DNA from 2 places in the Streptomyces sp. NBC_00158 genome. Region 1 is predicted to be linked to the other one. Evidence: riboswitches for the same ligand, from Rfam matches in the RefSeq annotation. Region 1 holds a riboswitch; the other holds the start of a gene.
The links. A riboswitch is a leader RNA that binds a small molecule or an ion and turns the genes downstream of it on or off. The one in region 1 is predicted to bind S-adenosylmethionine.

Region 1 (14,950 bases):
CGGGGCCGGCGCCACCGCATGCGGGTCCGGCGACAACAACCCGCTGTCCGCCCGCCCGTACGACGCGGGCGACCAGGTCGTCTTCAACCAGCCCCCGGGCGGCCGCCCCGCCGACCCGGACAAGCCGCTGGAGGTCACCGCCAAGGGAGCCGAGGCGCGGATCACCGACGTGATGGCCGTCGACACCCACGGACGCCGCCTGGCGGGCGAACTGTCGGCCAAGGGCGACCGCTGGCACAGCACCGTCCCCATGGCCGCGGGAGTGCGCTACACGGTCCTCGTGAGCACCGAGGACCAGCGGGGCGCCCCCGGGCAGCGCACGCTGACTTTCGAGACCACCCCGGCCAAGAAGGTCCTCAAGGTCGAATTCGGTCCCGACGAGGGCAAGTACGGCGTCGGACAGCCCCTCACGGCCGAACTCAACGAGCCCGTCAAGGACAAGGCCGCCCGCGCCATCGTCGAACGGGCCCTGGTCGTCGACGCGCCCGCCGGGGTCGACGGCGCCTGGCACTGGGTGGACGACAAGAACCTGCACTACCGCCCTAAGGACTACTGGCCCGCCCACACCACCGTCTCCGTACGGAGCAACCTGGAGGGCATCAAGGTCTCCGACGAGCTCCACGGAGCCGCGTCCAAGCCGCTGAAGCTGGAGATCGGCGACCGCGTCGAGGTCACCACCGACGCCGCCTCGCACTACCTGACCTTCGAGCGCAACGGCGAAGTGATCAACACCATCCCGGTGACCACCGGCAAGCCCGGCTTCTCCACCCGCAACGGGGTCAAGGTGGTGCTCGGCAAGCAGTACTTCGTCCAGATGCGCGGCGACACCGTCGGCATCGGCGGCAGCGAGTACTACAACTTGCCCGTCTACTACGCCACCCGGGTGACCTGGAGCGGTGAATACGTGCACGCCGCGCCGTGGTCGGTCGGCTCCCAGGGCTACGAGAACGTCAGCCACGGCTGCACCGGCATGAGCACCGGCAACGCCGCCTGGTTCTACGAGAACATCACCGAGGGCGACATCGTCAAGGTGATCAACAGCATCGGCGACGACATGGACACCTTCGGCAACGGCTTCGGCGACTGGAACATGGAGTGGAAGGAGTGGCGCGAGGGCAGCGCCCTCCTCAAGGGCACCCAGGAAGGCCGCAGCCCGGTCGACCAGGCGCGACTGCGCCCCACCGTCTGAGAGCCCCGCAGAAGGCCGTACGGGCCCGCCTCCCGGCCGACAAGCCGGGAAGCGGGCCCGTGGTGCGTCAACGGGCGTCTCAGCCGCCCCAGGGGCCTCAGGCGGCCGACGACAGCCGCGACCGGAGCAGCCCCGCCAGGGTGTCGGGGAAGTCGACGGGGTCCACCGGAAGGGTGACCGCCGCATCCGCCCGGCTCCACGTGGCCAGCCACGCGTCCTGGGGGCGCCCCATCAGCAGCAGCACCGGGGGGCACCGGAAGATCTCGTCCTTGATCTGCCGGCACACGCCCATGCCCCCGGCCGGCACCGCCTCGCCGTCCAGCACGCACAGGTCGATGCCGCCCGCGTCCAGCTCCTTGAGGACCGCTGGAAGCGTGGCGCACTCCAGGAACTCCACCGGCGGCAGGTCCGCGGCGGGCCTGCGCCCGGCGGCCAGCCGCACCTGCTCCCGGGTGCCCGCGTCGTCGCTGTAGACCAGAACCCGCGCAGTCGCCCGCATTTCGTCCTCCACCTGGCCGTGAATCACGCTGATGATGCGCGGGATGCTACTCCGTCCGACCCGGTGTCAACATCGGTTCCGCAAGCCTCGCGACCGGTCTCCTGATGGGCCGTTCGGGCCTTGCACACCCCCCTGACACTCCGAACGGCACCCCCCGGGGTGAGGGCGGGATAAGCGACCGACATAATGTCGGTCGTGGCGACAGCAACGACAGTAGATACCGGGCACGCGCACCCGACGGTCAATCGGCCGAACCTCGTCAGCGTCGGAACCATCATCTGGTTGAGTTCCGAGCTGATGTTCTTCGCGGCCCTCTTCGCGATGTACTTCACCCTGCGATCCGTGACGGGTGCCGAGTACTGGACAGAGCAGGCCGAGGCCTTGAATCTGCCCTTCTCGGCAACGAACACCACGATCCTGGTGCTTTCCTCCCTCACCTGCCAGCTCGGCGTGTTCGCCGCGGAGCGCGGTGACGTGAAGAAGCTCCGGACGTGGTTCATCATCACGTTCGTCATGGGTGCGATCTTCATTGGCGGCCAGGTGTTCGAGTACACCGAGCTGGTCAAGCACGAGGGCATGTCCCTCTCGTCCGGTCCGTACGGCACGGTGTTCTACCTGACCACCGGCTTCCACGGTCTGCACGTGACGGGCGGTCTCATCGCCTTCCTGCTGGTCCTCGGCCGGACGTACGCGGCCAAGAGGTTCACCCACGAACAGGCCACGTCGGCCATCGTCGTGTCCTACTACTGGCACTTCGTCGATGTCGTCTGGATCGGCCTCTTCGCGACGATCTACCTGATCAAGTAGCGATCACGTCGCCGGGTACCGCTCGGCACACCGTCCAGAAACACCGACGCAGAAGATCCTGACACCGGGGTAATCCGTGAAAAAGCTCTCCGCACGACGACGCCATCCGCTGGCGGCGGTCGTCGTTCTACTCTTCGCGCTGGCGGTCACGGGGGGGCTGTACGCCGCCTTCGCGCCCGCGGGCAAGGCGCAGGCCGATGAAACCGCCCAGTCCCTCGCCATCGAGGAGGGCAAGAAGCTCTACGCCGTGGGCTGCGCAAGCTGCCACGGAACCGGCGGTCAGGGTTCCACTGACGGCCCCAGCCTGGTCGGCGTCGGCTCCGCGGCCGTCGACTTCCAGGTGAGCACGGGCCGCATGCCCGCCCAGCAGCCCGGCGCCCAGGTGCCGAAGAAGCCGAACATCTACACCCAGCCCCAGATCGACCAGCTCGCGGCGTACATCGCGTCGCTCGGCGCCGGCCCGATCACGCCGACCGCCAAGCAGTACGACCCGGCTGGTGCCGACATCGCCGCTGGTGGCGAGCTGTTCCGCAACAACTGCGCGCAGTGCCACAACTTCACCGGCGAGGGTGGCGCGCTGACCAACGGCAAGTACGCCCCCAACCTTGAGGACGTCTCGCCGAAGCACATCTACGAGGCCATGCTCACCGGCCCGCAGAACATGCCCTCCTTCCCGGACAGCACCATGCCGGAGAAGCAGAAGAAGGACATCATCGCGTACCTCGAGAACGTCAACGGCGAGAAGTCCACCAGCCCCGGTGGCCTCAAGCTCGGCGGCCTCGGTCCCGTCTCCGAGGGTCTGTTCGGCTGGATCTTCGGTCTGGGTGCGCTGATCGCTGTTGCCGTCTGGGTCGCGGCCCACACCGCTAAGGCCAAGAAGTCATGAGTAGCCAAGACATTCCCGAAGACAAGCACCTGCCGAGCGAGCAGGGCGACGCGCACCACGGTGCCGTAGCGGTCGCGGACGACCCGTTCGCGGACCCCGGCCTCCCGGTCCACAAGCCGCGCATCCAGGACATCGACGAGCAGGCCGCCAAGCGGTCCGAGCGCACGGTCGCGATGCTGTTCACGCTGTCGATGCTGGCCACGATCGGCTTCATCGCCTCGTACGTGACCATCCCGGTCGACAAGATCGTTTTCATCTTCCCCGTGGGGAAGGTCAGCGCGCTGAACTTCGCGCTGGGTCTGACGCTCGGCACGGCCCTGTTCTGCATCGGCGCCGGCGCGGTCCACTGGGCCCGCACGCTGATGTCCGACGTCGAGGTCGCCGACGAGCGCCACGAGATCGCCGCCTCCCCGGAGGTCAAGGCGAAGGTCATGCAGGACTTCGCCGACGGTGCGAACGAGTCCGGCATCGGCCGCCGCCCGCTCATCCGCAACACGATGCTCGGCGCGCTGGCCCTGCTGCCGCTCTCCGCCGTCGTGATCATGCGCGACCTGGGCCCGCTGCCCGAGGACAAGCTGCGCAAGACCCTGTGGTCCAAGGGCAAGCTGCTCATCAACCAGAACACGATGGAGCCGCTGCGTCCCGAGGACGTCCTGGTCGGTTCGCTGACCTTCGCCATGCCGGAAGGCCTGGAGGAGGACCAGCACGACTTCCAGGTCCAGATCGCCAAGGCCGCCCTGATGATCGTCCGCATCCAGCCGGAGGACATCAAGGACAAGCAGGAGCTGGAGTGGTCCCACGAGGGGATCGTCGCCTTCTCCAAGATCTGCACCCACGTCGGCTGCCCGATCAGCCTGTACGAGCAGCAGACGCACCACGTGCTCTGCCCGTGCCACCAGTCCACCTTCGACCTCTCCGACGGCGCCCGTGTCATCTTCGGCCCGGCCGGTCACGCGCTTCCGCAGCTGCGGATCGGCGTGAATGACGAAGGCTTCCTCGAGGCGCACGGCGACTTCGAAGAGCCCGTCGGTCCTGCATTCTGGGAGCGCGGATGAGCACCTCCACGAACACCTCGGCCGGCCCGGCGCGCAACGCGTCGCGCGGCGAGCGCGTAGCGGACTGGGCGGACGGCCGCCTGGGCATCTACGGCCTCGCCAAGGCCAACATGCGCAAGATCTTCCCGGACCACTGGTCCTTCATGCTGGGTGAGATCTGCCTCTACAGCTTCATCATCATCATCCTCACGGGTGTGTACCTGACGCTGTTCTTCCACCCGAGCATGAACGAGGTCGTGTACCACGGCTCGTACGTGCCGATGCAGGGCGTCATGATGTCCGAGGCCTTCGCCTCGACCCTGGACATCAGCTTCGACGTCCGCGGTGGCCTGCTGATCCGCCAGATCCACCACTGGGCGGCGCTGATCTTCGTCGCGGCCATGGTCGTGCACATGATGCGCGTCTTCTTCACCGGCGCGTTCCGCAAGCCGCGTGAGGTCAACTGGATCTTCGGCTTCCTGCTGCTGGTCCTCGGCATGTTCACCGGCTTCACCGGTTACTCGCTGCCGGACGACCTGCTCTCGGGCACCGGTGTCCGCTTCATGCAGGGCGCCATCCTCTCCGTCCCGGTCGTCGGCACCTACCTGTCGATGTTCCTCTTCGGCGGGGAGTTCCCGGGCGGCGACTTCGTCGCGCGCTTCTACTCGGTGCACATCCTGCTGCTGCCCGGCATCATGATGGGCCTGCTGGTCGCGCACCTGATCCTGGTGTTCTTCCACAAGCACACCCAGTTCGCCGGCCCCGGCAAGACGAACAACAACGTCGTCGGCATGCCGCTGCTGCCGGTCTACATGGCCAAGGCCGGAGGCTTCTTCTTCCTGGTCTTCGGTGTCATCGCGGCCGTCGCGGCGATCGCCTCGATCAACCCGATCTGGGCGCTCGGCCCGTACCGCCCGGACCACGTGTCCACCGGTGCGCAGCCCGACTGGTACATGGGTATGCCGGAAGGCCTCATCCGAGCCATGCCGGGCTGGGAGATCAACCTGTGGGGCCACACGCTCGTCCTGGGCGTGTTCATCCCGCTGCTGCTCTTCCCGCTGGTCCTCGGCGCCATCGCCGTCTGGCCGTTCATCGAGTCCTGGGTCACCGGCGACAAGCGCGAGCACCACATCCTGGACCGCCCGCGCAACGTCCCGACCCGTACGGCCTTCGGTGTCGCCTGGATCGCGGAGTACATCGTGCTCCTCATCGGCGGCGGCAACGACATGTTCGCCCAGTACTTCCACCTGTCGATCAACTCGATCACGTGGTTCGTCCGGATCGGCTTCTTCGTCGTCCCGGTCCTGGCGTTCATCGTCACCAAGCGGATCTGCCTCGGCCTGCAGCGCCGGGACCACGACAAGGTGCTGCACGGTCGCGAGACCGGCATCATCAAGCGCCTGCCGCACGGTGAGTTCGTCGAGGTCCACGAGCCGCTGTCGCAGGGCAAGCTGCACACGCTCACCGCGCACGAGCAGTACAAGCCCGCCGAGATCGGCCCGACGGTCGACGAGAACGGTGTCGAGCGCAAGGTGACGCGTACCGAGAAGCTGCGTGCGAAGCTCAGCAAGGGCTTCTACGCGGAGAACAACCAGATTCCGAAGCCCACGGTGGAGGAGTACAAGGAGATCCAGGCCGGACACGGCCACCACTGATCTCCGGCTCGACCGCTTGAGGGACCGGCTCCGTCCGGTCCTGGTGTCGCCACGGCGAGAGCCCCGTCCAGTCACTGGACGGGGCTCTTTGCCGTCTCCGGGGCTGGATAGGCTTGAGATCCTTTCCATTGGACGCAGGACCCCGACGAGCAGCAGGAGCTGACCATGAACGTTGCGACCCCGGCAGGCGGCGACAGCGTGGCGGCCCGCGGCTGGCCGGGCATCCTGGAGGCGCTGCTCAGCGGCCGGGACCTCGCCAGCGAGGACACCGCCTGGGCGATGGAGCGGATCATGCGCGGCGAGGCCACGGACGCGCAGATCGCGGGCTTCGCGGTGGCCCTGCGGGCCAAGGGCGAGACCGTGGCCGAGTACACGGGTCTGGTCCGGACGATGTACGCCCACGCTAACGTGATCGAGGTGCCCGGGCGGACCGTGGACATCGTCGGCACGGGCGGCGACGGCGCCAAGACGGTCAACATCTCGACCATGTCCGCCATCGTGGCCGCCGGCGCGGGCGCCAAGGTCGTCAAGCACGGCAACCGGGCGGCGTCCTCCGCCAGCGGCTCCTCCGACGTCCTGGAGAAGCTCGGCGTCAACCTGGCGCTCACCCCGGAGCGGGTGGCGCAGGTGGCCGAGGAGGCCGGCATCACCTTCTGCGCCGCGGTCGTCTTCCACCCGGCCCTGCGCCACGCCGCCTCGGCCCGCCGCGACCTCGGGGTGCGCACCGCGTTCAACGGCCTCGGCCCGCTCACCAACCCCGCCCGGGTCAAGGCGCAGGCGGTCGGCGTGGCCGATCCGCGGCTGGCCCCGATCATGGCCGGGGTGCTCGCCGAACGGAACACCTCCGCCCTGGTCTTCCGCGGTGACGACGGCCTGGACGAGCTGACGACGACCGGCACCTCCCGGGTGTGGTGGGTCCGCGAGGGCGAGGTCACGGAGCACGCCTTCGACCCGCGTGACGTCGGCATCGCGACGGTCGACATCTCCGCCCTGCGAGGCGGCGACCCGTCGTACAACGCGGACGTCGCCCGCCGCCTGCTGGCGGGGGAGACGGGCCCGGTGCGCGACGCGGTGCTGCTGAACTCGGCGAGCGCCCTGGTGGCGCTGGACCCCGGCACGGGCACGCTGGAGGAGCAGCTGGTGGCGGCCATGGCCCGTGCGGCCGAGTCCATCGACTCCGGGGCCGCCCGCGCGGCGCTGGAGCGCTGGGTGGCGGCCAGCAACTCCTGATCCCGAGCGGTCCGTCCGGACACGGCCCCGGTCCACGATGTGGACCGGGGTCTTGCGCGTACGGGATCTTGTGGCAGGATGCTCTCCAAGGTCACGAGTGACAGCGATTAGGCCCCGGCTTGCTGTCCGGCAACCCTCCTTCCGTGGCGGGGTGCCCCGGGTGATGACCAGGCCGTAGGCAGCGAGGTCTACGGCAAGCGCGGATCCCTCGACACCAGGGGTCCTGGTCTCTCGAGGAGCGTTTTCCGTGAGCAAGCGAATGCGATAGGGCGAATCCGCCCCTTCTTCAACCCTCGGATCAGGGTCCCTTCCGCGTACCCCCGATCAGTCCGAGGACTTTCCCGTACCCCCTGACGGCCGCCGTCGCCGCGCCGCCGCACCCGCGTACGGGCACACCGAAGCCATTCAGCCCTGCCTGCCGGGAGATACCGCCATGTCCGCATCCCTGAACGCCGCCGCCGTCACCGCCTGCGACACCGCCGCCGAGGGCCCCGCCTGTGGCGGGCCGCTGCCGGTGCTCGGCCGGGACGTCACCGTCCCCCTCGTCACCGGCGGCGAGGTCACCTACGCGGCCCTGGACTACGCGGCCAGCGCCCCCGCGCTCCAGCGGGTCTGGGACGACGTCGCCGCGTACGCCCCGTACTACGGCAGCGTCCACCGCGGCGCCGGCTACCTCTCGCAGCTGTCCACCGACCTGTTCGAGCAGAGCCGCGTCACCGTGGCCGAGTTCCTCGACTGCCGTCCCTCCGACCAGGTCGTCTTCACCCGGTCCACCACCGACTCCCTCAACCTGCTCGCCGCCGCGCTGCCCGCCGACTGCCGGGTGTTCGTCTTCGAGACCGAGCACCACGCCTCGCTGCTGCCCTGGGGAGACGCCCGCGTCACCTACCTCAACGCCCCCCGCACCCCCGGCGAGGCCGTCGCCACCCTGGAGCGGGCCCTCGCCGACCGCGACCCGTACGGCCCGGCCCTGGTCTGCGTCACCGGCGCCTCCAACGTCACCGGTGAGCTGTGGCCGGTGAAGGAGCTCGCCGCCGCCGCGCACGCCCACGGCGCGCGGATCGTGCTGGACGCCGCCCAGCTGGCCCCCCACCACCCCGTCTCCGTACGGGAGCTGGACGTGGACTGGGTCGCCTTCTCGGGGCACAAGCTGTACGCGCCCTTCGGCTCGGGCGTGCTCGCCGGCCGCGCCGACTGGCTCCAGCAGGCCGAGCCGTACCTCGCCGGGGGCGGGGCCTCCCGCAAGGTGGCCCGCCGCGAGGACGGCGGCGTCGACGTCGAGTGGCACACCACCGCCGCCCGCCACGAGGCCGGCTCCCCGAACGTCATCGGCGTCTACTCGATCGCCTCCGCCTGCCGTGCGCTGCGGGAGGCCGGCTTCGAGAACCTCGTCGCCCGGGAGGAGCACCTGATCGCGAAGGTCCGCGAGGGCCTGGCGGAGGTCCCGGCGGTGCGGGTGCTGTCCCTGTTCGGGGACGACGCCCCGCGCGTCGGCGTCATCTCGTTCGTGGTCGACGGCTGGAACAGCTCGCACTTCGCGGCCGCGCTGTCCGCCGAGTACGGGATCGGGGTGCGGGACGGGCTGTTCTGCGCCCACCCGCTGGTGCGCACCCTGCTGGGCAGCGAGCCGCAGGCCCAGGGCGAGTGCGGGGCGCCGGAGGCGGCGCCGGGGGAGCGGTCGCTGAACGCGATCCGGGTCAGCTTCGGGGCCGGTACCCCGGACGAGCACGTCGAGCGGTTCGTGAGGGCCGTTCGGGAACTGGTCGAGGACGGCGCGAAGTGGCAGTACCGCACGGAAGAGGGCCGCTGCGTGCCGGCGGTGTAGTTCCGCCGGCGTTTGAGGCGCGGGGTCTGGGGGCGGAGCCCTCAGGAGGCCCCGCGCAGCGGTGCGGCTACGCGTCCAGGCCGATGGCGAAGGCTGCTTCGAGGTCGTGCTGGGAGTACGTGCGGAACGCGACGTGCGTGTCGGTGGCCTCGACGCCCGGGATCTTGCTGATGCGGCCCGGGATGATGTCCGCGAGGTTCTCGTGGCGGGCGACGCGGACCAGCGCGATCAGGTCGTACGTACCGGTGACGGAGTAGACCTCGCTGACGCTGTCCAGCTGCGCGATGGACTCGGCGATCTCGGGGATCCGGTCCACGCTGGTCTTGATGAGCACGATCGCGGTGATCACGGTTGGCTGTCTCCCTCGCCGGCAGTCACTGGTCTCCTCACTCTAGTCGTACGGCGATAGCGGGCCCACGCGTAGCAGAAGCCCAGCGAGAAGCCCACCACGTGGGCCAGGTAGGCCACCCCCGGACCGCTCCCCGCGCGCTGCGCCGCCAGCCACTGGAGGCCGAACCAGAACAGCAGCACGATCCACGCCGGGAACCGCAGCGGCAGGAAGAGCAGGAACGGGAACAGGCTGGTCACCCGGGCCCGCGGGAACAGGCACAGGAAGGCCCCCAGCGCCGCCGAGATCGCCCCGGAGGCCCCCACCAGGGTCTGGTCCGAGGAGGCGTTGGCCGCCGCGTAGGCCGCCAGCGCGAGGTATCCCGTACAGACGTAGAAGACGAGGAAGGGCGCCCTGCCCATCCGCTGCTCCGTCATCGTCCCGAAGACGTGGAGGAACAGCATGTTCCCGAGCAGGTGCAGCCAGCTGCCGTGGACGAAGAGCGCCGTCAGCGGGGTCAGCAGCGGGCGTCCGGCCCCGGAGAACAGCTCGTCCGGGACGACGCCCCAGTGCCGGAAGTACGCCGTCCCCGTCTCGATCAGCAGATCGCCCGTCCCGTAGGCCGGGTTCAGGCCAGAGGCGGGCCCGAGGAAGAACACCGCGCAGCACGCGGCGATCAGCGCGTACGTGACCACGGGCCCCCGGGCGGCATCGCACAGGGTCCGCCACTTTACGATCATGCGACAGAGCATGACGCAGGCGGACCCACCTGAGGGTGGTGCCAGGCCGTAGGGTTACGTGCTGCGGTCCGTCGACCGCGGCGTAGGGCTTTAATTGAATCAGCTACGAAGGAGAGAGCGGCCTGATGACGGTTCCCCTGCCGACCGACACCACCCGGTGGCGCTGCACCCTGTGCGGCAACCTCACGCGGTTCGATGTCACCCGTTCGTCGAAGGTCGTGGAGTACGTCCACCTCGATCTCGCCGGGGAGCCCAAGGTCGAGGAGCGCGAGGTGGTCAGTGAGACCATCGAGTCGGTCCGCTGCCGCTGGTGCAACGCGGTGGACCAGATCGAGCTCGTGGACAGGCCGGGCACCGACTCCTGAGGGAGCCGGGCCCACAGTAGATCACGGTAGGGGTGACGGATTGTGGAGCCAGCAAGCGGCGCGAGGCCGGCCGACGCGGCCGGCGACGCCGCGGAGGTCCTCGACCGCCCGCTGCCGGAAGGCGTGCGGCGCCGGGTCGTCGCGATCGTCTCGGAGGCCTTCGGAGGTCTGACGGTCGGGGACCTCCCGGCACAGCTGCGCCAGTACGCCCGGTTCACCCCGACGAGGCGCGCCAAGTTCGCGGGCAACGCCATGGCCGCGGCCGTGGAGACCGACGGGGTGTTCCGCAGCCGGATCGCCGAGAAGCTGCGCGAGGCGCAGCCGGAGCTGGCCGGGGCACTGGAGTCGGGTGCCCCGCCCGCCGCGGCGGACCCGCTGGACGTGGCGGCCGCCGCGTACGTGCTGCGTCCGGCCGGCTGGGTCAAGCTGGTGGCGTCCGCCGGTGAGGAGGCGCAGCGCGCCGACGCCGAGCGGGTCGGCGACGAGACCCGTCGGGAGCTGGAGCGGCTGCGCGAGGAGCTGGCCCACCTGAAGGAGGCCCAGCGCTCGGGGGGCGAGCAGGTGCGGGCCGAGCTGGAGGCCGCCCGGAAGGAAGCGGAATCGCTTCAGCGCAAGCTGCGCAGCGCCCTGAGCGACGTCAAGCGCGGCGAGGCGGCCCTGCGCAAGCTGGGCGGGGAGATCGACGGGATCCGCGGTGAGGCGGCGGCGCAGGTGGCCGCGGCGGAGAGCGAGTCCCGGCGCCTGAAGTCCCGTCTCGCGGAGGTGGAGTCGGCGCTGGAGACCTCGCGCCGGGCCACCCGGGAGGGGCGCAGCATCGAGGACATGCGGCTGCGGCTGCTGCTGGACACCGTGCTGGACGCGGCGGCGGGACTGCGCCGCGAGCTGGCGCTGCCGCCGGTCTCGACGCGGCCGGCCGACACCGTGGACGCGGTGGAGCCGGGCCGGATGACGCCGAAGGACATCGCGGCGCGCGCCCTGTCGGAGACCGATCCGGCGCTGCTGGACCAGCTGCTGGCGCTCCCTCAGGCGCACCTGGTGGTGGACGGCTACAACGTGACGAAGACCGGCTATCCGACGATGCCGCTGGAGAAGCAGCGGCTGCGGCTGCTGGGCGGGCTGTCGATGCTGGCCGCGCAGACGGGCGCCGAGATGACGTGCGTCTTCGACGGCGCGGAGCTGGCGGCGCCGGTGCTGCTCGCGCCGCCGCGCGGGGTGCGGGTGCTGTTCTCCAAGGCGGGTGTGACGGCGGACGAGTTGATCCGCCAGCTGGTGCGGGCCGAGCCGCCCGGCCGTCCGGTGGTGGTGGTCTCCACCGACCGGGAGGTCGCCGACGGGGTGGCGAAGGCGGGCGCCCGGCCGGTGACGTCCGCACTGCTCCTGAAGCGGCTTTCGCGCGTTTCGTGACGCAAGCGGAAGACGTACCGTCAGCCTCTCGGCACGCAGCGTTGGGCCTGTGTGAAGGAAGCGGAAGGGCGTCGGGATTTTTTCTGCAGGGGGTTTGAAGTGATCAAGGACGGGTCGCTAGGGTCCGCTCAAACCTTCGTGCGGTAGCTCACCCGTTCGGGTGCGGGCGAGGGTGATCCCCAGGCAGAAGGAGCCCGCCCCCGTGGCGTCCCACCGTCGACCCAAGCAGCCGGCCCGCACCCGCGTGACCGTGCTCACCGCCACCGCCGCCGCGGCGGTCGCCCTCTCCGCGCACTCCGCCGTGGCCGCCCCCGCCGGACCGGACAAGGACGAGGTCAAGAGCAAGGTCGACGCCCTCTACGAGGAGGCCGAGCAGGCCACCGAGAAGTCCAACGGGGCCCGCGAGCACCAGAGGGAGCTCGAACGGGAGATCGCGCAGCTCCAGGACGCCGTCGCCCGCGACCAGGACGAGCTCAACGGCCTGCGCAACACCCTCGGTTCGCTCGCCACCGCCCAGTACCGCGGCGGCGGCATCGACCCCTCCGTCGCCCTCCTGCTCTCCGGCGACCCCGAGACCTACCTCGACAAGGCCTCCACCCTCCAGCAGCTGAGCGGCCGCCAGCTGGAGGCCGTGGCCAGGATCCGGGCCAAACAGCGGGCCCTCGCCCAGCAGCGCCAGGAAGCCGCCGGCAAGCTCGCCGACCTCGACGCCACCCGCAAGGAGCTCGGCGAGAAGAAGAAGGCCGCCCAGGACAAGCTCGCCGAGGCCCAGGCCCTCCTCAACACGCTGAGCGCGCAGGACCGCAGCCGGCTCAAGGAGGAGGAAGCCGGGCAGAGCGCGGCCGGACAGAAGGCGGCGCCCGCCGTGAAGGCCTCCGGACGCGCCGGAGCCGCGCTGGCGGCCGCGAAGACCAAACTGGGCAGCGCGTACATCATGGGCGCCACCGGCCCCAGCGCCTACGACTGCTCCGGACTGACCCAATGGGCCTACGGACAGGCCGGCGTAGGCATCAGCCGCACCACCTACACCCAGGCGAACGACGGCACCCGCATCGGCCGCAGCCAGCTCCAGCCCGGCGACCTGGTCTTCTTCTACGACGACCTGCACCACGTCGGCCTCTACGCCGGAAACAACATGACCCTGCACGCCTCCAACCCGCGCGGCGGCGTCAAGTACGAGTCGATGGACAACATGCCGTTCCAGTTCGGCGTCCGCATCTGACCCCACGGCCGCCACGCGCCCCACACCGCCCATCCGGGCGAATTGCACGGACCCGCACTGACCCCACGCCCCGCCCATGACCTGCGTCTGAGGCGGGGCACCGGCATGTGGGCCCCCCGACGGCCGTTGGCCGGTGCGTGGCCGCACGGCTACTGTCTGCCAGCGCGGAACCCGGCACACGGCCGTCCACGGAGGGCGGACCCGGGCCACGCGCAGCGGAAGGGAGCGGTACCCCATGGCGTCCCACCGCCGGCCCGGGCCCAGCGGCCTCGACCGGAACACCAAGGTCACCGTCTTCACCGCCGCCGCGGCCGGCGCCGCCGTGGCCATCACGGGCGCACCCGCGCTCGCCTCCCCCGGGCTCCCCCAGGAACCCGCCGGAGGCACCCGCGCCCAGGTCGACCGGCTCTTCGAAGAGGCCGAACAGGCCACCGAGCGGTACAACGAGGCCGGCGAGAAGGCCGACGCCCTGCGCGCCGAGATCAGCCGCGCCCAGGACGCCGTGGCCCGCGGCCAGGACCGCATCAACACCATGCGCGGGGTCCTCGGAACCTTCGCCGGCGCCCAGTACCGCTCCGGCGGCCTGGACCCCACCGTCGAGCTGATGCTCTCCGACGACCCCGCCGCATACCTCGACAAGGCCGCCGTCCTGGGCCGGCTCAGCGGCCGCCGCGCCCAGCAGCTGGGCGAACTCCGCGAGGAGCAGCGGCGGATCGGGCAGCAGCGCCAGGACGCCTCCCGCAAGCTCGCCGAACTGGAGACCCTGCGCACCGAGGTGGCCACCCAGAAGCGGTCCGTCACGGCGAAGCTCGCCGCCGCCCGTCGGCTCCTCAACGACATGCCGTCCGAGGAGCGCGCCGACTTCGAGCGCGCCTCCCGCTCCGGCGGCCGGGGCCACGCCGACGTCCTGCCCGACCTGCCCTCCGGCGGCGGCCGCGCCTCGGGCCGCGCCATGGCCGCCGTGATGGCAGCCCGGGCAGCCGTCGGGAAGCCCTACGTGTGGGGCTCCACCGGCCCCTCCGGCTTCGACTGCTCCGGGCTGATGGTGTGGTCCTACCGCCAGGCCGGGGTGTCCCTGCCGCGCACCTCGCAGGCCCAGCGGTACGCGGGCCGGCGGGTCCCGCTGTCGCAGGCGCAGCCCGGGGACCTGGTGACGTACCGCTCCGACGCCAGCCACGTCGGCATGTACGTCGGCAACGGCCAGGTGGTGCACGCCCCGTACCCGGGCGCGCGGGTGCGGTACGACCCCGTCGGGATGATGCCGGTGTCCTCCGTGACCCGGCCCTGAGCCGGGCCGTGCGTACGATCGGCGGATGACCCCGGTCCGCCGCCGCACCGCCGTACGCCTCCTCGCGCTCGCGCTGTGCCCGCTCCCGGCGCTGGCCGGCTGCACCGACCCGGCGCCCTCCGCCCCCTCGGCCCCCTCGGCCCCCGACGACGCGGCCGTACGGCGGGCCGTGGCCGACTGGTCGGCGGCCCCGCCCGCGCGGCTCGCCGGGATCCCGTTGGAGGACTGGTCGTACCGGGTCGCCTCGGTCCGGCAGGACGGCGTACGGGCCTCCGTGCGCGCGGAGCTGCGCTACCGGCTCGCCGGCCACGACGCGGCCCCGGCCTCCTCGGCCCGCGAGGTGGAGCTGACCCGGACCGGCACCGGCTGGCGGGTCACCGCCGACCGGCCCGCCCCCGGGGCGCCTGCGCAGCTGTGGGACCAGGGCGATCCGGCCGTCGTACGCGGAGCGCACAGCCTGGTCCTCGGGGTCGGCCGC
Region 2 (14,950 bases), 2.0 Mb from region 1:
GCGGCGGTGGCTCCAGCCGCCGGGGCATGCTGATCGCGGCGGTCGCGGTGGTGGCGGCCGTCGCCATCGGCATCGGCGCGGCCGTGGTCTTCGGCAAGGACAAGGACAAGGGCGACAAGAACCAGGCGACCGGCCCGACCCAGGCGGCGCAGCCCTCGACGAAGGCCGAGCCGGAGCCGAGCGGTTCCCCGGAGCCCTCGAAGAGCCCGCTGCCCAAGGGCGAGGCGGCCGGTGCCGGCATGGCCCTCACCGGTGGGGCGACGCTGCAGAACAGCGTCTCCGGCTCCAAGAGCTCGGGCGGCCAGTACGTCGGCAACTTCAACCAGACGGGCGCCGCGCTGACCTGGACGGCCGAGCTGCCCGAAGCCGGCGACTACACGCTGAACGTCAACTACGCGGTGCCGGGCAAGGACGCGAAGGTCACGCTGACGATCAACGGGCAGACCCCCACGCAGTCCCTGAACCTCGCCAACTTCTCCAAGGCCGAGGCGGGCGCCTGGGACAAGGGCTGGACCCGGACCTACGCCTTCGTCACCCTCAAGAAGGGCACGAACACGATGAAGATCTCGTGCGAGGCCGGCAACCAGTGCGATGCCATATTCGATCAGCTGCGGCTCACCTCCGGCTGGGCCAAGGGCTGACGGCCGGAAGGACGGCGGCGGACGCGGCGGACGCGGCGGACGCGGCCGACGCGGCGGAAGCCACGAGGGGGAGACGCACCGGGTGCGTCTCCCCCTCGGCCGTTCCCGCGCGCCTACGGGGAGGGCAGCGCCACGGCCCTGACCTGCGGGGCGATCTCCTCGTACGTGCGCGGGTCGAAGTCCCCCGCCGTCGGGGCGTGCACGGTGGCCGCGGAGAGGGCCACCGCACGGACCAGGCGCTCGGGCCAGTCCAGGCCCCGGGTCAGGGCCGAGAGCAGGCCCGCCACCGCCGAGTCGCCCGCGCCGGTGGGGTTCCCGCGCAGCGGGCGGGGCGGGGCCGCCTCCCAGGTGCCGTCGGGGGTGGCGGCGAGCAGGCCGGCGGGGCCGAGGGAGGTCACCACCGCCTGGGCGCCCCTGCGGCGGGCGTCGCGGGTGGCGGGGAGCGGGTCCCGGGCGCCGGTCAGCTCCGCCAGCTCGGCCGCGTTCGGCTTGATGATGTCCGGCCGGGCGGCGACCCCGCGGCGCAGGGCCTCGCCGCTGGTGTCGAGCAGCACGGGCAGTCCGGCCGCGCGGGCCGCCCGCACGAGGACCGCGTACGCCCCGACCGGCACCCCCGGCGGCAGGCTGCCGCACAGGGCCACCGCGCGGGCACGGGTGAGGAGTTCGGCGTACCGCTCCAGGAAGGCGGCCCACTCGGCCGCGGAGATCTGCGGGCCCGGCTCGTTGAACTGGGTGGTGTCGCCGGTGCTCTCGTCGACGACGGCAAGGGTGCGCCGGGTGGTGCCCGCGCAGGGGACGAGGGCGTCGGTCACCCCGGGTGCGCCGGCGAGGAGTTCGCGCACGGTCCGGCCGGCGGGGCCGCCCGCGAAGCCCGTCGCCGTTACCTCCTCGCCGAGCGCGCCGAGCACCCGGGCCACGTTCAGGCCCTTCCCGCCCGCGCGTTCGGTGACGGCGGTGACCCGGTGGGAGGTGTGCGGCAGCATGCGCGGCACCCGGTGGGTGACGTCGAGCGCGGTGTTGAGCGTCACGGTGAGGATCATGGCCAGCCCCGGTCTTGGTGTGTGCCGGGATCATGCCAAATCGAGGGCGGTCGGCCCAGTCCCGTGGGCGGACCGCCCCCTTTGCGCCGTATGAAAGGCCGGTTCAGCCCAGCGGGCTGACGATCCATTCGCCGCGCCGCATGACGCCCTTCACGTCGAACGCGGCGTCGAGGACCACCAGGTCGGCGTACTTGCCGGGCTCCAGCGAGCCGACCTCGTCGTAGAGGCCGAGCAGCTTGGCCGGGTTGGCGGAGATCGCCTGGACCACGGACTCGACGGGCAGCCGGTCCACCGTCACCGACCGCTTGAACGCGGTGTCCAGGGTCAGCGTGGAGCCGGCGATGGAGCCGCCCTCGACGAGCCGGGCGACGCCGTCCTTGACCTCCACCTCCAGCGGGCCGAGGTGGTAGGTGCCGTCGCCGAAGCCGGCCGCGTCCATGGCGTCGGTGATCAGTGCGACGCGGTGCGCGCCCGCGTGGTGGAAGGCCAGCTCCAGCATCGCCGGGTGCAGGTGGGTGCCGTCGTTGATCAGCTCGACGGTGACCCGTTCGTCCTCCAGCAGCGCCGCGATCGGGCCGGGCGCCCGGTGTTCCAGGCCGGGCATGGCGTTGTACAGGTGGGTGGCGACGGTCGCTCCGGCGTCGATGGCCTGGCGGGTCTGGTCGTACGTGGAGTCGGTGTGGCCGATCGCGGCGATGACCCCCTGCTCGGCGAGCAGCCGTACGGAGTCCAGGCCGCCGGGGAGTTCGGTGGCGAGGGTGACCATGCGGGCGGCGCCGTGCGCGGCGTCGACCAGTTTGCGGACCTCCGCCGGGTCGGGGTCGCGCAGCAGGTCGGCCTTGTGGGCGCCCTTGCGGCAGGGGTTGATGAAGGGGCCCTCGAAGTGGATGCCGGCGATCTCGCCCTGCTGGGTGAGCTCGGCGAGCAGTCCGGCGCGGCGGGCCAGTTCGTCCAGGTCGCCGGTGACGGTGGAGGCGACGAGGGTGGTGGTGCCGTGCTCGCGGTGGGTGCGTACGCCCTTGAGGACGTCCTCGGCGGTGCCGGAGGTGAAGGAGGCGCCGCCGCCGCCGTGGTTGTGCATGTCCACGAAGCCGGGGACGAGCCAGTGCCCGGACAGGTCGACGACGGTGGCGTCCTCGGGGGCGCTGCCCGCGATCCGGGCGCCGTCGACGATGACGCGGCCGCCCGCCACGGTCCCGGTGGGCAGCACCACCCTCGCGCCTGAGAGAACGGTGCTCTGTGCGCTTCCGGACATCAGGCAGGTACCTCCGTGGCGAGTAGGTCCCAGGCGAGGAGCCCTGCGCCCAGGCATCCGGCGGTGTCCCCGAGGGCAGCCGGAACGATCTCGGGCAGCCGCTGGAACGTCACGCGCTCCTCGACGGCCGTCCGCAGTGGTGTGAACAAGGTTTCCCCCGCCTCGGCGAGCCCGCCACCGATGATCAGCGTGCTCGGGTCCAGCAGGGTGATCGCGGTGACCAGGCCGTCGGCGAGGGCGCCGATGGCGGCCAGCCAGACCTCGCGGGCGGCCGCGTCGCCGGACTCGACGGCCTTGGCGCAGTCGGCGGCGTCGGCTTCGGGGTCGCCGGAGGCGGCGGCCCAGGCGCGGCTGACGGCGGAGGCGGAGGCGAGGGTCTCCAGGCAGCCGTGCTGGCCGCAGCCGCAGGCGGGCCCGCCGGGGCGGACCACGATGTGCCCGATCTCGCCCGCGTAGCCGTGGGCGCCGGCCTCGATGCGGCCGGCGATGCCGATGGCGCCGGCGATGCCGGTGCCGAGCGGGACGAAGAGGAAGCGCTGGGCGCCCAGGCCCGCGCCGATGCGGCCCTCGGCGAGTCCGCCCGTGCGGACGTCGTGGCCGAGGGCGACCGGGATCCCGCCGAGGCGGGCGGTGAGCAGGTCGCGCATCGGTACGTCCCGCCAGCCCAGGTTCGCCGCGTACACGGCGAGGCCGCGCTCGGCGTCGACGATGCCGGGGACGGCGACGCCGGCGGCCGAGGCGGGCGCGCCGAAGCGTTCCCGGCCGAGGTCGAGGAGCTCGGCGGCGAAGTCCAGGATCGTCTCGACGACGGCTTCGGGGCCCCGCTCGCGGCCGGTGGCGCGGCGTGCCTCGTGCAGCAGGGTTCCGTCCGCCCCGATCAGGGCGGCCTTGATCCCGGTGCCGCCCACATCGAGGGCGATGACGTGTTTCACGGGTTTCACAGCAGACAGTCTCGCGTGCTCGGCGGGGAAAGGTCTAGTCCATTGGAGGGGATTGTTGACCGGGCATACAAATCAGGACCGCCTTACGGACACAGTCCGGAAACAGTCCGCGGCACACCCCGTTCCGGATGTGGAGGAGCCGCCAAAGTGGTGTAGACCTTACGTCGGATCGTACGTACAACCAGGGGTGGATCAAGAACTGTGAAGGGCCGTTACCTGAGGCCGGCCGCGACCGGCGCCGCACTGTGCCTGGCCGTGGCGACACTGGCGGGCTGTGGAACCGTGTCCGGCCTCACCGGGGACAACGAGGTGACCCTCCGGGTCGTGGCGGCCGACTACGGGGACAATCCGCAGAACTCCTCCGCCGGCTACTGGAAGAACCTCGCCACCGCCTTCGAGAAGGACAACCCCGGCGTCCACGTCGAGGTCAGCGTCTACTCCTGGTCGGAGGTCGACGCCAAGGTCGCCGCGATGGTCAAGGCGGGCAAGGCCCCCGACATAGCCCAGATCGGCGCCTACGCCGACTACGCCGAAGCCGGCAAGCTCTACACCGCCGACGAACTGCTCTCCGTCACCACCGAGGCCGACTTCCTCGCCCCCCTCGCCGACGCGGGCAAGGTCAAGCGCGTCCAGTACGGAATGCCCTTCGTCGCCAGCACCCGGCTGCTCTTCTACAACACCAAGCTCCTCGGCGACGCCGGCATCATCCCCAAGGACGGCAACACCCCCTGGCAGCCCAAGAGCTGGGCGGACGTCGAAGCCGCCGCCAAGAAGCTCAAGGCCGCCAACGTCCCCACCCCCTTCGCGCTGCCCCTCGGCCGCGAGGAGGCCCAGGCCGAGACGATGATGTGGCTCCTCTCCGGAGGCGGCGGCTACACCGACAACGAGGAGGCGTACTCGATCGACTCCCCGGAGAACGTCAAGTCGCTGGAGTTCCTCCGCGACAAGATGGTCGGCCAGCAGCTCACCGGCCCCGTCGAACCGGGCAAGCTCGACCGCCAGACCGCCTTCGACGCCTTCACGCGCGGCGAGGTCGGCATGCTCAACGGCCACCCCACCCTGCTCAAGCAGGCCGCCGGCAAGGGCGTGAAGTTCGGCATGGTCGCCATGCCCACCATCGACGGCACCGACCACTCCACCATGGGCGTCGCCGACTGGGTCATGGCCTTCAAGAACGGCCACAAGAAGGAGTCCGGGAAGTTCCTGGACCACCTCTTCTCCGCGAAGAACGTGACCACCTTCACCAACCAGTACGACCTCCTCCCCGTCACCACCAGCGGCTACCGGGCCATGGCCAACAGCACGGGCGGCTCGGCCACCCAGCTGAAGACCTTCCTCACCGCCCTCCCCAACGCCCGGCTCTACCCGGTCGGCAAGAAGTCCTGGGCCGGGGTCAGCGAGGACGTCAAGCAGAACATCGGCAAGGCCGTCGCCCCCGGGGGACAGCCCGCCAAGGTCCTCGAAGAGATCGCCGTGGCCGCGCGCAAGGCCGACGGGGAGCGCTGACCCGTCCCCGACGGGGTGTCGGTGGGCGGCGTTAATCTGGCCGTATGACGGACGGCGGGCAGGCGGGTGACACGAGCGGCGCGGCGGCGGAGGCGGCCCCCGGGCCGCTGACCGCCGCCGAGGCCGCCGTACTCGCCTACGAGGGCCGCAGCTGGCCCGGCCCCGGCGCCAAGGAACGCGCGATACGCGAGGCCCTCGGACTCACCCCGGTCAGCTACTACCAGCTGCTCAACGCCCTCATGGACGACCCCCGAGCCCTCGCCCACGCCCCCGGCACCATCAACCGCCTCCGCCGCATCCGCGCGGCCCAGCGAGCCCGGCGGTAGCTCCGGGGCGGGCTTCGGGGCGGGGCCAGTGGTGCGCCGGGCCCGCATGAGCCGCCCCGCGCCCCCGCGGCCGCCCGATGCCCGACGCACCGGCCCCGGTCGGCCCGTGCCCTGGCCCGTGCGCCGCCCTGGTCGCCCGGTGGCCGGACGCCGGCACTGGCCGGGCCGGGCCGGGCCCGCATGAGCCCGCCTGGAGCGGCCTCCGCGAAGGCTGGGCGGGGCTCGCGCCACGCCGGTAGGGTCGTCCGTATGGGGAGCCAGCCGCACGACCCGCAGCCGAAGCCGCAGCCGATGCCCGTGCCCGCCACCGCAGCCGGACGCGAGGGACTCGAAGCCCTCCTCCGCGCACCCCGCAGAGCCGTCATCGCCCTCGACTTCGACGGCACCCTCGCCGAGATCGTCCCCGACCCCGACCAGGCCCGCGCCCACCCCGACGCCGTCCCCGCGCTCGCCGCGCTCGCGCCCCAGGTCGAAGCCGTCGCCGTGGTCACCGGCCGGCCCGCCGGCGTCGCCGTACGCCACGGCGGCTTCGCCGGAGTACCCGGACTGGAACACCTCGTCGTCCTCGGGCACTACGGGGCCGAACGCTGGGACGCCGTCACCGGCATAGTCCGCGCCCCCGCCGAGCACCCGGGCGTCGCCGCCGTACGGGCCGAGCTACCGGGCTTCCTCGACGCCATCGGCGCGTGGCGCGGGACCTGGATCGAGGAGAAGGGCCAGGCGCTCGCCGTCCACACCCGCCGCGCCGAAGACCCCGCGGCGGCCTTCGAAGCCCTCCGCGAACCCCTCGCGGAGCTCGCCGCCCGCCACGGCCTCATGGTCGAGCCGGGCCGAGCCGTCCTGGAACTCCGCCCGCCGGGCATGGACAAGGGCGTCGCCCTGACCGAGTTCCTCACCGAGCGCGGCGCCGAGGCCGTCCTGTACGCGGGCGACGACCTCGGCGACCTCGCGGCGTACTCGGCGGTCGAGAAGCGCCGCACCGAAGGCCTCCCGGGCCTCCTGGTGTGCAGCGGTTCGGCGGAAGTCCCCGAACTGGCATCCCGAGCCGACCTCGTCCTCCCGGGCCCGGCAGCGGTAACGGCCTTCCTGGCCCAGCTGGCGGGGGCACTGCGGGGGTAGGGGCGGGGGCTCGCGGCGGGGGCCCGCTATCTCCCCCTCGAGGTGGTGGGGGCGGGGCGGTGTTTGCCCACCCGCCTCCCCGTCTGCGGGCCGGTGGGCGGGGTCCCCTCGGGCGGTCTCACGGCCGGTTTGGGGGTTTCCCGTCAGTCCCATCGTCCTTCCGTGTCGTGCCGGCCTGTCAAGGGCGCTCCTTCGTCGCGTCGCTTCGCGATGGCCTTCGGCCACCCTTGACAGACCGACCCGCCACGGAAAGCCGAAAGACTGCCGGGAAACCCCCAAAAGAACGGCACGGTCGATGGTTGAAGGGACGACCCTGTCAGCGATGAGGCGAGGCGTCGGGGCCCGGCCCGCCGGGCATCCGGGCCCTCAGATGCCGCCGTTCCGGGCCGGGTGCGCGGCTACCTGCACGAGAGGTTGATCAGAGCGGCCTACGGAGCCCCCTGACGCGTCAGATCGCTACGCGCTCCTCATTCCTCGGCGTCCGGCGACCGTCCTGGGCTGATACCTGCACCAAAGGACGACCAGGACAGCCGGGAAACCTGCGGGCGCGTCAGATCGCTACGCGCTTCTCTGATCTCGGCGGCCGACGGCCGTCTTGGGCTGGTCCGGGGCGGGTTCGACGTTGGTGACGGCGGTGGTGAATTCGCGGCCCGAGGCGCCACGGATGTAGGCGAGCTCCATCCAGCGCTCGATGCCCGTGTCCGAGACGTTCTCGTTGATCACGGCCATGAGGACGCCTTCGGCGCCGGAGGCGATGTCGCGGACGCGTCGGCGGAGGAGGCGGTGGGGGACGTACTCGTACTGCTCACTCATCGTCCTGCTCCGCCTCTTCGGGTGCGCTGCGCAGGAACCTCGCCCAGCCGGCTTCCGCGCGGGCGATCAGTCCGGGGCTGGGACGGCAGCATCCCTGCAACTCGGGTCGTTCCTCTGCGCTGTTCGTCGTCATGCCGAGATGACGGGCGGGCAGGCGCGGCGGTCGACAGGTCGTCGTGTGGCCATCGGTGGCCATGTGGCGGCCACAGGAGCGGATGGACGCGATGACGCCTCAACCTGGGTCCATGAGTCAACGCAATGACGCACTGCGAGCTGCGAGGCTGCGCGTCGGCTGGCGCACGATGGACCAGGCGGCGAAGAGCCTGTCCGAGCACGGGCAGCGGTTACTCCAGGACCGGCACTTCGAGGTGTCGCCGCGCACCTGGCGTCGCTGGGAGGGCGAGCGGCCGGGCTGGCCTCCCGAGGAGACCGCGATCGTGCTGCACGACGTGCTGGGCCGCTGGCCCGAGGATCTGGGATTCACCGTGCCCGCCGGATGGATCCGCCCCGAGGCCCGTCAGGAGAAGGACGTGAACAGAAGACAGTTCGTCTCCGTCACCGCCGCCGCGCTTGTCCCTGGGCCGATGTCGCCCCAGCACGTGGATCCGGCACTCGTCGACTACTTCGAGCAGCAGCTCGAAGGGCATTACCGAGCTGACATGTATCTCGGTCCTCACGACCTGATCGGTACCGTCAGCGCGCAGTACCAGCTGATCGACAAGCTGATCCGCTCCGCGAGGGGCGAGGCGCGCCGTGGCCTTCTGCGGGTGGGGGCCGCCTACGCCGCGCTGGTCGGCTGGCTGTACCAGGACGCGGGCGATCTCGGTGCCGCCGCGTTCTGGCGCGGTGTCACGCAGGAGATGGCGGTACGGTCCCGTGACCCTCAGCTCATCGGTTACAGCCTCGTCAACCAGGCACACGTACGGACGGACCTACGGGACGGGTACGGAGTGATCGACCTGTGCGAGGCAGCCTTGGACGTGTCGGACGTGGTCCTGCCCAAGATCCGAGTCATGGCCATGCAGCAACAGGCGCACGGCGCGAGCCTCACCGGCGACCGGACCACCGTGGATCGTCTCATCGACACTGCCGACGGACTGTTGGCCCGCGTGGACGACGACCTGCCCTGGGGCAACGCCTGCCGAAGGACACCCGGTTACCTGGAGGTCCAACGCGCCACCTGCTACGGGCGGCTGGGCCTGGGCAGGGAGGCGGACTCGCTCTGGGCACAGGTCCTCTCCGTCGTGCCCACGAGCGCACGGCGGGACCGGGGCGTGTACCTCGCCCGGCACGCCACTTCCGCCGCGACCGCACGGGAACCCGACCACGCGGTGGAGATCGCCCGTGAAGCCGTCGACATCGCCATCGAGACCCGGTCCGCCCGCATGTTCCGCGAACTGCTCACTCTGGAGCGGGCCATGCGTCCGTGGCACGATGCCCCCGTAGGCCGGGACCTCGCAGAGATCCTGGCGCCGGTTGGCAAGGGGAGCTGACATGGGCGTACCGACGGTCCTGACCGACGAGCAGATCGCCGAGAACCTGGCCGGGCTGCCCGGCTGGGAACGCAAGGGCGACGAGATCACCCGCACCTACGAGATCCGCTACCACGCCGCCGTGGCAGCCATCGTCACCATCGCCGACCGGTCCAGGCGCATCCAGCACCACGCGGACCTCGACCTGCGGATCGACCACCTGCGGGCGACGATCACCACCCACGACGCCGGTCACCGCCTCACCGCAGCCGACTTCGACCTCGCCCACCGCATCGACGCGATCGTCGCCGCCCACCAGTCCCTCCCCCTGGACTGAAACGGCCTAGTGGGCCGGTACTCCGAGGCCCTGGGATTCGCTCTGCCGGTACCGATGGCACGAGTCCGCGCAGACGGGAAGGGAGGACATGACATGGAGACCAACGCCCTGAAGAGGTACAGCCAACCTTCGGAGTGATGCAACAGGCGATCGGTGCGGGTATCAGCCCTGGACGGTCTCCGGCCGCCGAGATCAGAGAAGCGCGTAGCGATCTGACGCGCCCGTCCGCTTCCGGCGCTGCTCTGATCGTCCTTTGGTGCGGGTATTCAGCCCTAGACGGGCGTCGGACGCTGAGAAATGAGGAGCGCGTAGCGATCTGTTGCGTCTGGAGGCTCCGCAGGCCGCTCGGGTCGCCTTTTGGTGCGGGTAGCCGTGCCCCCGGCCCTGAATCGCGGATCGCACGGCTCGGATGCCCGGCGGGCCGGGTCCCGGCCCCTCGCCTCATCGCTGCGACACCCGTCCCTTCTCCTCTGGACCGTGCCGTTCTTTTGGGGGTTTCCCGGCAGTCTTTCGGCTTTCCGTGGCGGGTCGGTCTGTCAAGGGTGGAGCGAAGCGACATCGCGTAGCGACGCGACCGAAGGGAGCGCCCTTGACAGGCCGGCCCGACGCGGAAGGACGATGGGACTGACGGGAAGCCCCCAACCTGCTCTGAGACCGCCCGAGGGGACCCCGCCGGCCCACCCCACCGCCCCGCAGACGGGGAGGTGGGCGGGCAGCCACCGACCCGCCCCCGCCCCCACCCCCTCGCGGGGGAGATAGCGGGCCCCCACCGCGAGCCCCTTACCCCCGCAGGGCCTCCAGCTGGGCTTCGAACCAGGCCGCCGGGGGGAGGGTCGTGGCGGATGCGGCCAGGCGCTTCGTGCGTTCCGCGCGTTCGTGCGCGGGCATGGTGAGGGCCTCGTGGAGGGCTTCGGCCGTCGCGGTGACGTCGTACGGGTTGACCGTCAGGGCGTCCGCGCGGAGTTCCGCGTACGCGCCCGCCCCGGTGGAGAGGACCAGGGCGCAGCCCGCCTCCGAGACGACCGGGATCTCCTTCGCAACGAGGTTCATGCCGTCCCGCACCGGGTTGATCAGGGCCACGTCCGCCAGCCGGTACGCGGCCAGGGAGCGGGCGAAGTCGTCCTGGACGGAGACGAGGACCGGCTGCCAGTCGTCCGTACCGAACTCCGTGTTGATCTCCCCGGCCAGTTCGCGCACCGACTCGGTGTAGTCCCGGTACACCTTCAGGTCCTGCCGGGAGGGGTAGGCGGAGGCCAGGTGGACGACGCGGCCGCGCCACTCGGGGTGGGTGGTCAGGAGCTCTCGGTAGGCGAGGAGCCCGCGCAGGATGTTCTTCGACAGTTCGGTGCGGTCGACGCGGACGATGGTCCTGCGGTCGCCCACCTCCGCCCGCAGCCCGGCGAGCTTGTCGTCGACCTCCGGCCGGTGGGCCAGTTCCCGCAGGTCGTCCGCGTCCACCCCGAGGGCGAAGACCCTGACGTAGGTCCGCTTGTGCCGTACGGGGCCCAGCGGGTGCTTGTCGACGTAGCGGGCCTTCGCCGGCTCCACCCCGGAGGGGAACTTCGAGGAGGCGATGCCCCGCTCGTCGTCGATGTTCGCGCAGTTCATGAAGGCGTGCGCCCACGGCCAGGTGTGGAAGCCGACCACGTCCGCCCCGAGCATCCCCCACATGAGCTGGGACCGGACGTCGTCGGGCAGCATCCGAAGGAACTCGTAGGACGCCCACGGCGTGTGCGTGAAGTGCGCGATCCGCAGGTCCGGCCGCAGTTCCCGCAGCTGCCCCGGGACCAGGGCGAGGTGGTAGTCCTGGACGAGGACGGACGCGCCCTCGGCGGCCTCCTCGGCCAGGGCTTCGGCGAAGGCGCGGTTGTAGGCGGTGTACGAGGCCCAGCGCCGCCGGAACCCCGCGTCGAAGACGGGTTCGCGGGGGACGTCGTAGAGGTGGTGGTGGGTGAACCAGAGCACGGAGTTCGCGATGCCGTTGTACGCGTCGTCGTACACCTCGGGGTCGATGTCCAGCATCCGGACGCCCGGCTCGGAGACTCCGCGGCGGACGGCCTCCCGGTCGGCTTCGGAGAGGGCCGCGCAGATCCACAGGGCCTCCGGCTGCGCCGCGAGCGCGGCGGAGAGTCCGGAGACGAGGCCGCCGCCGCCGCGCCGGGCGCTGAGGGTGCCGTCGGCGTCGAGGGCGTACGAGAGCGGGCCGCGGTTGGCGGCGACGAGTACCTGAGAAGCCATGTCGCGAACCTAGCCCGGGGCCCGCTCGCTCAAACGTCCGGGAAATGTCCGGTTCGTCACGTACTGGTCAAGGGTGGGGCAGAGCAGGGCCGCGTCACGCCACGCGCCGCCCCGCGTACTCCTTGACCTCCGCCATCGGCGGCCGCTCCTCCGTGTCCACGGCGTACGTGCGCGGCACGAACCCGTCCGGCCCCCGCTCGAACTGGGTCAGCTCCGGCCGCACCAGGTGCCCGCGCGAGAGCCGCAGCTGGGCGGTGCGGTAGATCGCGGCGGCCATCCGGCCCAGGGCCTGCCCGTCCTGGTGGCGGTGCAGCCGGACCCCCACGTCCACCTGGGCCAGCGCGTCCAGTCCGACCGTGTGCAGCGCGTCCACCAGCAGGCCCAGCTCGACCCCGTACCCGACGGGGAAGGGGAGGCGTTCCAGCAGGGAGCGGCGTACGGCGTACTCGCCGCCCAGTGGCTGGACGAAGCCGGCCAGCTGGGGCCAGTGGAGGTTGAGGAGCGGGCGGGCCACCAGCTCCGTGACGCGGCCGCCCTGGCCCGGCGCGTCGCCGAGGGGCCGGTCGTACATGGCCTTGACGAACTGCACCTGCGGGTCGGTGAGCAGCGGTCCGACGATCCCGGAGACGAAGGCGGAGTCGAAGTCCCGCAGGTCGGCGTCGACGAAGCAGACGACGTCCCCGGTGGTGGCCAGCAGGGAGCGCCACAGCACCTCGCCCTTGCCGGGCAGGGTCGGGATGCGGGGCAGGATCGAGTCCCGGTGCACCACGCGGGCGCCGGCCTTCGCGGCGACCTCCGCCGTACGGTCGGAGGAGCCGGAGTCGACGACGACCAGCTCGTCCACCAGGGGGACGGGCGGGGCCTCGATCAGGTCGCGCCGGATGATCTCGACGATCTCCCCGACGGTGGCCTCCTCGTCGAGCGCGGGCAGCACCACGCTCACCGTCGTCCCGGCCGCCCGTTTCCGGTCGAGCAGCTGGTCGAGCGGTCGGTCGGCGGCGGACCAGGAGCGGTCTGCCAGCCAGCGCTCCACCTCATCCAGCACTCTCAGCACTCCCTGCGCTTCTCTGCGGCACTACCCAGACACTTCACGCTCGGCTCACGCTCGGCGGATTTGCGCCGAATTGTGATCCATCTCGCGGTTCGGACGGCTGTCTCAACCACCCGTCCCTTCGGTTACAGTCTTGAACAACGCGAGAGACCACCGCATGCCGGGGGTCCCGCGGAACAAACGCACCGGCGCGCCACAGAGCGCGTGTGCCGGTGCCATACCGCTCATCCAGAGGGGCAGAGGGACACGGCCCGTTGAAGCCCCGGCAACCCTCCAGTCGGTTCTCGCAAGCGCGAGGCCCCGGCTAGGGAAGGTGCCAATTCCGTCTCATGGCGAAGTGCGCCATGGGGAAGATGAGGAGAAAGGGCCTCGCCATCATGGCTGCACAGACTGTCGCCACCTCTGTCGACCTCGGACCCGCCACCGGACTTTCCTGTCGCGAGTGCGGTACCCGCTTCGAGCTCGGCCCCATCTTCGCCTGCGTCGAGTGCTTCGGCCCCCTGGAAGTCGCCTACGAGCTCCCGCTCGGCGACCCGGAGGCCCTGCGCGCCGCGATCGAGGCCGGTCCGAACAACATCTGGCGCTACGCGCCGCTGCTGCCCGTCCCGGTGGACGTGGCCTCCAAGCCGAGCCTGAACCCCGGCTTCACCAAGCTCGTGGACGCCGAGAACCTGGCCAAGGAGCTGGGCGTCACCGGCAAGCTCTACGTCAAGGACGACTCCGGCAACCCGACGCACTCCTTCAAGGACCGCGTCGTGGCCATCGCCGTCGAGGCCGCCCGCGCCTTCGGCTTCACCACCCTCTCCTGCTCCTCCACCGGCAACCTGGCCGGCGCCGTCGGCGCCGCGGCCGCCCGGGCCGGGTTCCGCTCCTGCGTGTTCATCCCGCACGACCTGGAGCAGGGCAAGGTCGTCATGGCCGGTGTCTACGGCGGCGACCTCGTCGGCATCGAGGGCAACTACGACGACGTGAACCGCTTCTGCTCCGAGCTCATCGGCGACCCGCTGGGCGAGGGCTGGGGCTTCGTCAACGTCAACCTGCGCCCCTACTACGGCGAGGGCTCCAAGACCCTGGCGTACGAGATCTGCGAGCAGCTCGGCTGGCAGCTGCCCGACCAGATCGTCATCCCGATCGCGTCCGGCTCCCAGCTGACGAAGATCGACAAGGGCCTCCAGGAGCTGATCAAGCTCGGTCTGGTCGAGGACAAGCCGTACAAGATCTTCGGCGCCCAGGCCGAGGGCTGCTCCCCGGTGTCCACCGCATTCAAGGCCGGCCACGACGTGGTCCGCCCGCAGAAGCCGAACACGATCGCCAAGTCCCTGGCCATCGGCAACCCGGCGGACGGCCCGTACGTCCTGGACATCGCGCGGCGCACCGGCGGCTACGTCGAGGACGTCAACGACGAGCAGGTCGTCGAGGCCATCAAGATCCTGGCGCGCACCGAGGGCATCTTCGCCGAGACCGCGGGCGGCGTGACCGTCGGCGTGACGAAGAAGCTCATCGAGAACGGGCAGCTCGACCCGGCGCTGACCACGGTGGTCCTGAACACCGGTGACGGCCTCAAGACCCTGGAGGCGGTGGCCGCCGACAGCGGCCAGACCGCCACCATCCGCCCGAGCCTGGACGCGTTCCGCGCCGCCGGCCTGGCCTGACCCTTCCCCCCTGACCTGACACATCCGGAAAGGCGGTAGCGCCATGAGCGTCAACGTCCGCATCCCCACCATCCTGCGCACCTACACCGGCGGCGCCGCCGAGGTCACGGCCGAGGGCGCGACCCTGGCCGAGGTCATCGAGTCCCTGGAGAAGAGCCACCCGGGCATCGCCGCGCGCGTCCTGGACGACCAGGGCAAGCTGCGCCGCTTCGTGAACGTCTACGTCAACGACGACGACGTGCGCTTCGAGGGCGGCCTGGAGGCGGCGACGCCGGACGGCGCCGGCGTCTCGATCATCCCCGCCGTGGCCGGCGGCTGCTGATCCGCTGATCCGCTGATCCCCGGCCGGCTTCGCGGCTGACGCGTTCAGATCAGAATTGCCCCCTCCGCTAAAAGTGGAGGGGGCAATTCTGCTTGATTGGGCGCGGTAGAGTTGGGGCAGTCCCCTCCGCTGTTCTTGCCCGCCGCATATGAGCGGGCCGACGGATGGTTGACATTGAGTCAACATGAGCGCGCCTTTTGGGCCTTTGGTGCCTCTTGTCTGGCCCGAGTTGCCCTG

Region 2: linked by a shared signal. The riboswitch ahead of thrC (threonine synthase) and the one ahead of OG553_RS24420 (aminotransferase class V-fold PLP-dependent enzyme) in region 1 are both predicted to bind S-adenosylmethionine.

The regions. Positions count from the first base shown of each region.
Region 1 is NZ_CP108161.1:5,302,376-5,317,325, forward strand. It holds gene OG553_RS24385 (Ig-like domain-containing protein) at 1-1,189, shown strand, start outside; gene OG553_RS24390 (hypothetical protein) at 1,287-1,688, opposite strand; gene OG553_RS24395 (heme-copper oxidase subunit III) at 1,875-2,495, shown strand; gene OG553_RS24400 (c-type cytochrome) at 2,572-3,381, shown strand; gene OG553_RS24405 (Rieske 2Fe-2S domain-containing protein) at 3,378-4,436, shown strand; gene OG553_RS24410 (cytochrome bc complex cytochrome b subunit) at 4,433-6,070, shown strand; gene trpD (anthranilate phosphoribosyltransferase) at 6,236-7,300, shown strand; SAM riboswitch class IV at 7,390-7,506, shown strand; gene OG553_RS24420 (aminotransferase class V-fold PLP-dependent enzyme) at 7,734-9,125, shown strand; gene OG553_RS24425 (Lrp/AsnC family transcriptional regulator) at 9,193-9,474, opposite strand; gene OG553_RS24430 (rhomboid family intramembrane serine protease) at 9,471-10,205, opposite strand; gene OG553_RS24435 (hypothetical protein) at 10,319-10,558, shown strand; gene OG553_RS24440 (NYN domain-containing protein) at 10,598-11,962, shown strand; gene OG553_RS24445 (NlpC/P60 family protein) at 12,165-13,184, shown strand; gene OG553_RS24450 (NlpC/P60 family protein) at 13,420-14,472, shown strand; gene OG553_RS24455 (hypothetical protein) at 14,498-14,950, shown strand, end outside.
Region 2 is NZ_CP108161.1:3,275,434-3,290,383, reverse strand. It holds gene OG553_RS15005 (CBM35 domain-containing protein) at 1-641, shown strand, start outside; gene OG553_RS15000 (1-phosphofructokinase family hexose kinase) at 755-1,681, opposite strand; gene nagA (N-acetylglucosamine-6-phosphate deacetylase) at 1,785-2,936, opposite strand; gene OG553_RS14990 (ROK family protein) at 2,936-3,868, opposite strand; gene OG553_RS14985 (extracellular solute-binding protein) at 4,094-5,383, shown strand; gene OG553_RS14980 (DUF3263 domain-containing protein) at 5,428-5,709, shown strand; gene otsB (trehalose-phosphatase) at 5,959-6,828, shown strand; gene OG553_RS14970 (hypothetical protein) at 7,387-7,641, opposite strand; gene OG553_RS14965 (Twin-arginine translocation pathway signal) at 7,887-9,134, shown strand; gene OG553_RS14960 (4a-hydroxytetrahydrobiopterin dehydratase) at 9,136-9,450, shown strand; gene OG553_RS14955 (trehalose-6-phosphate synthase) at 10,231-11,688, opposite strand; gene OG553_RS14950 (glucosyl-3-phosphoglycerate synthase) at 11,783-12,733, opposite strand; SAM riboswitch class I at 12,961-13,099, shown strand; gene thrC (threonine synthase) at 13,117-14,391, shown strand; gene OG553_RS14940 (MoaD/ThiS family protein) at 14,435-14,713, shown strand.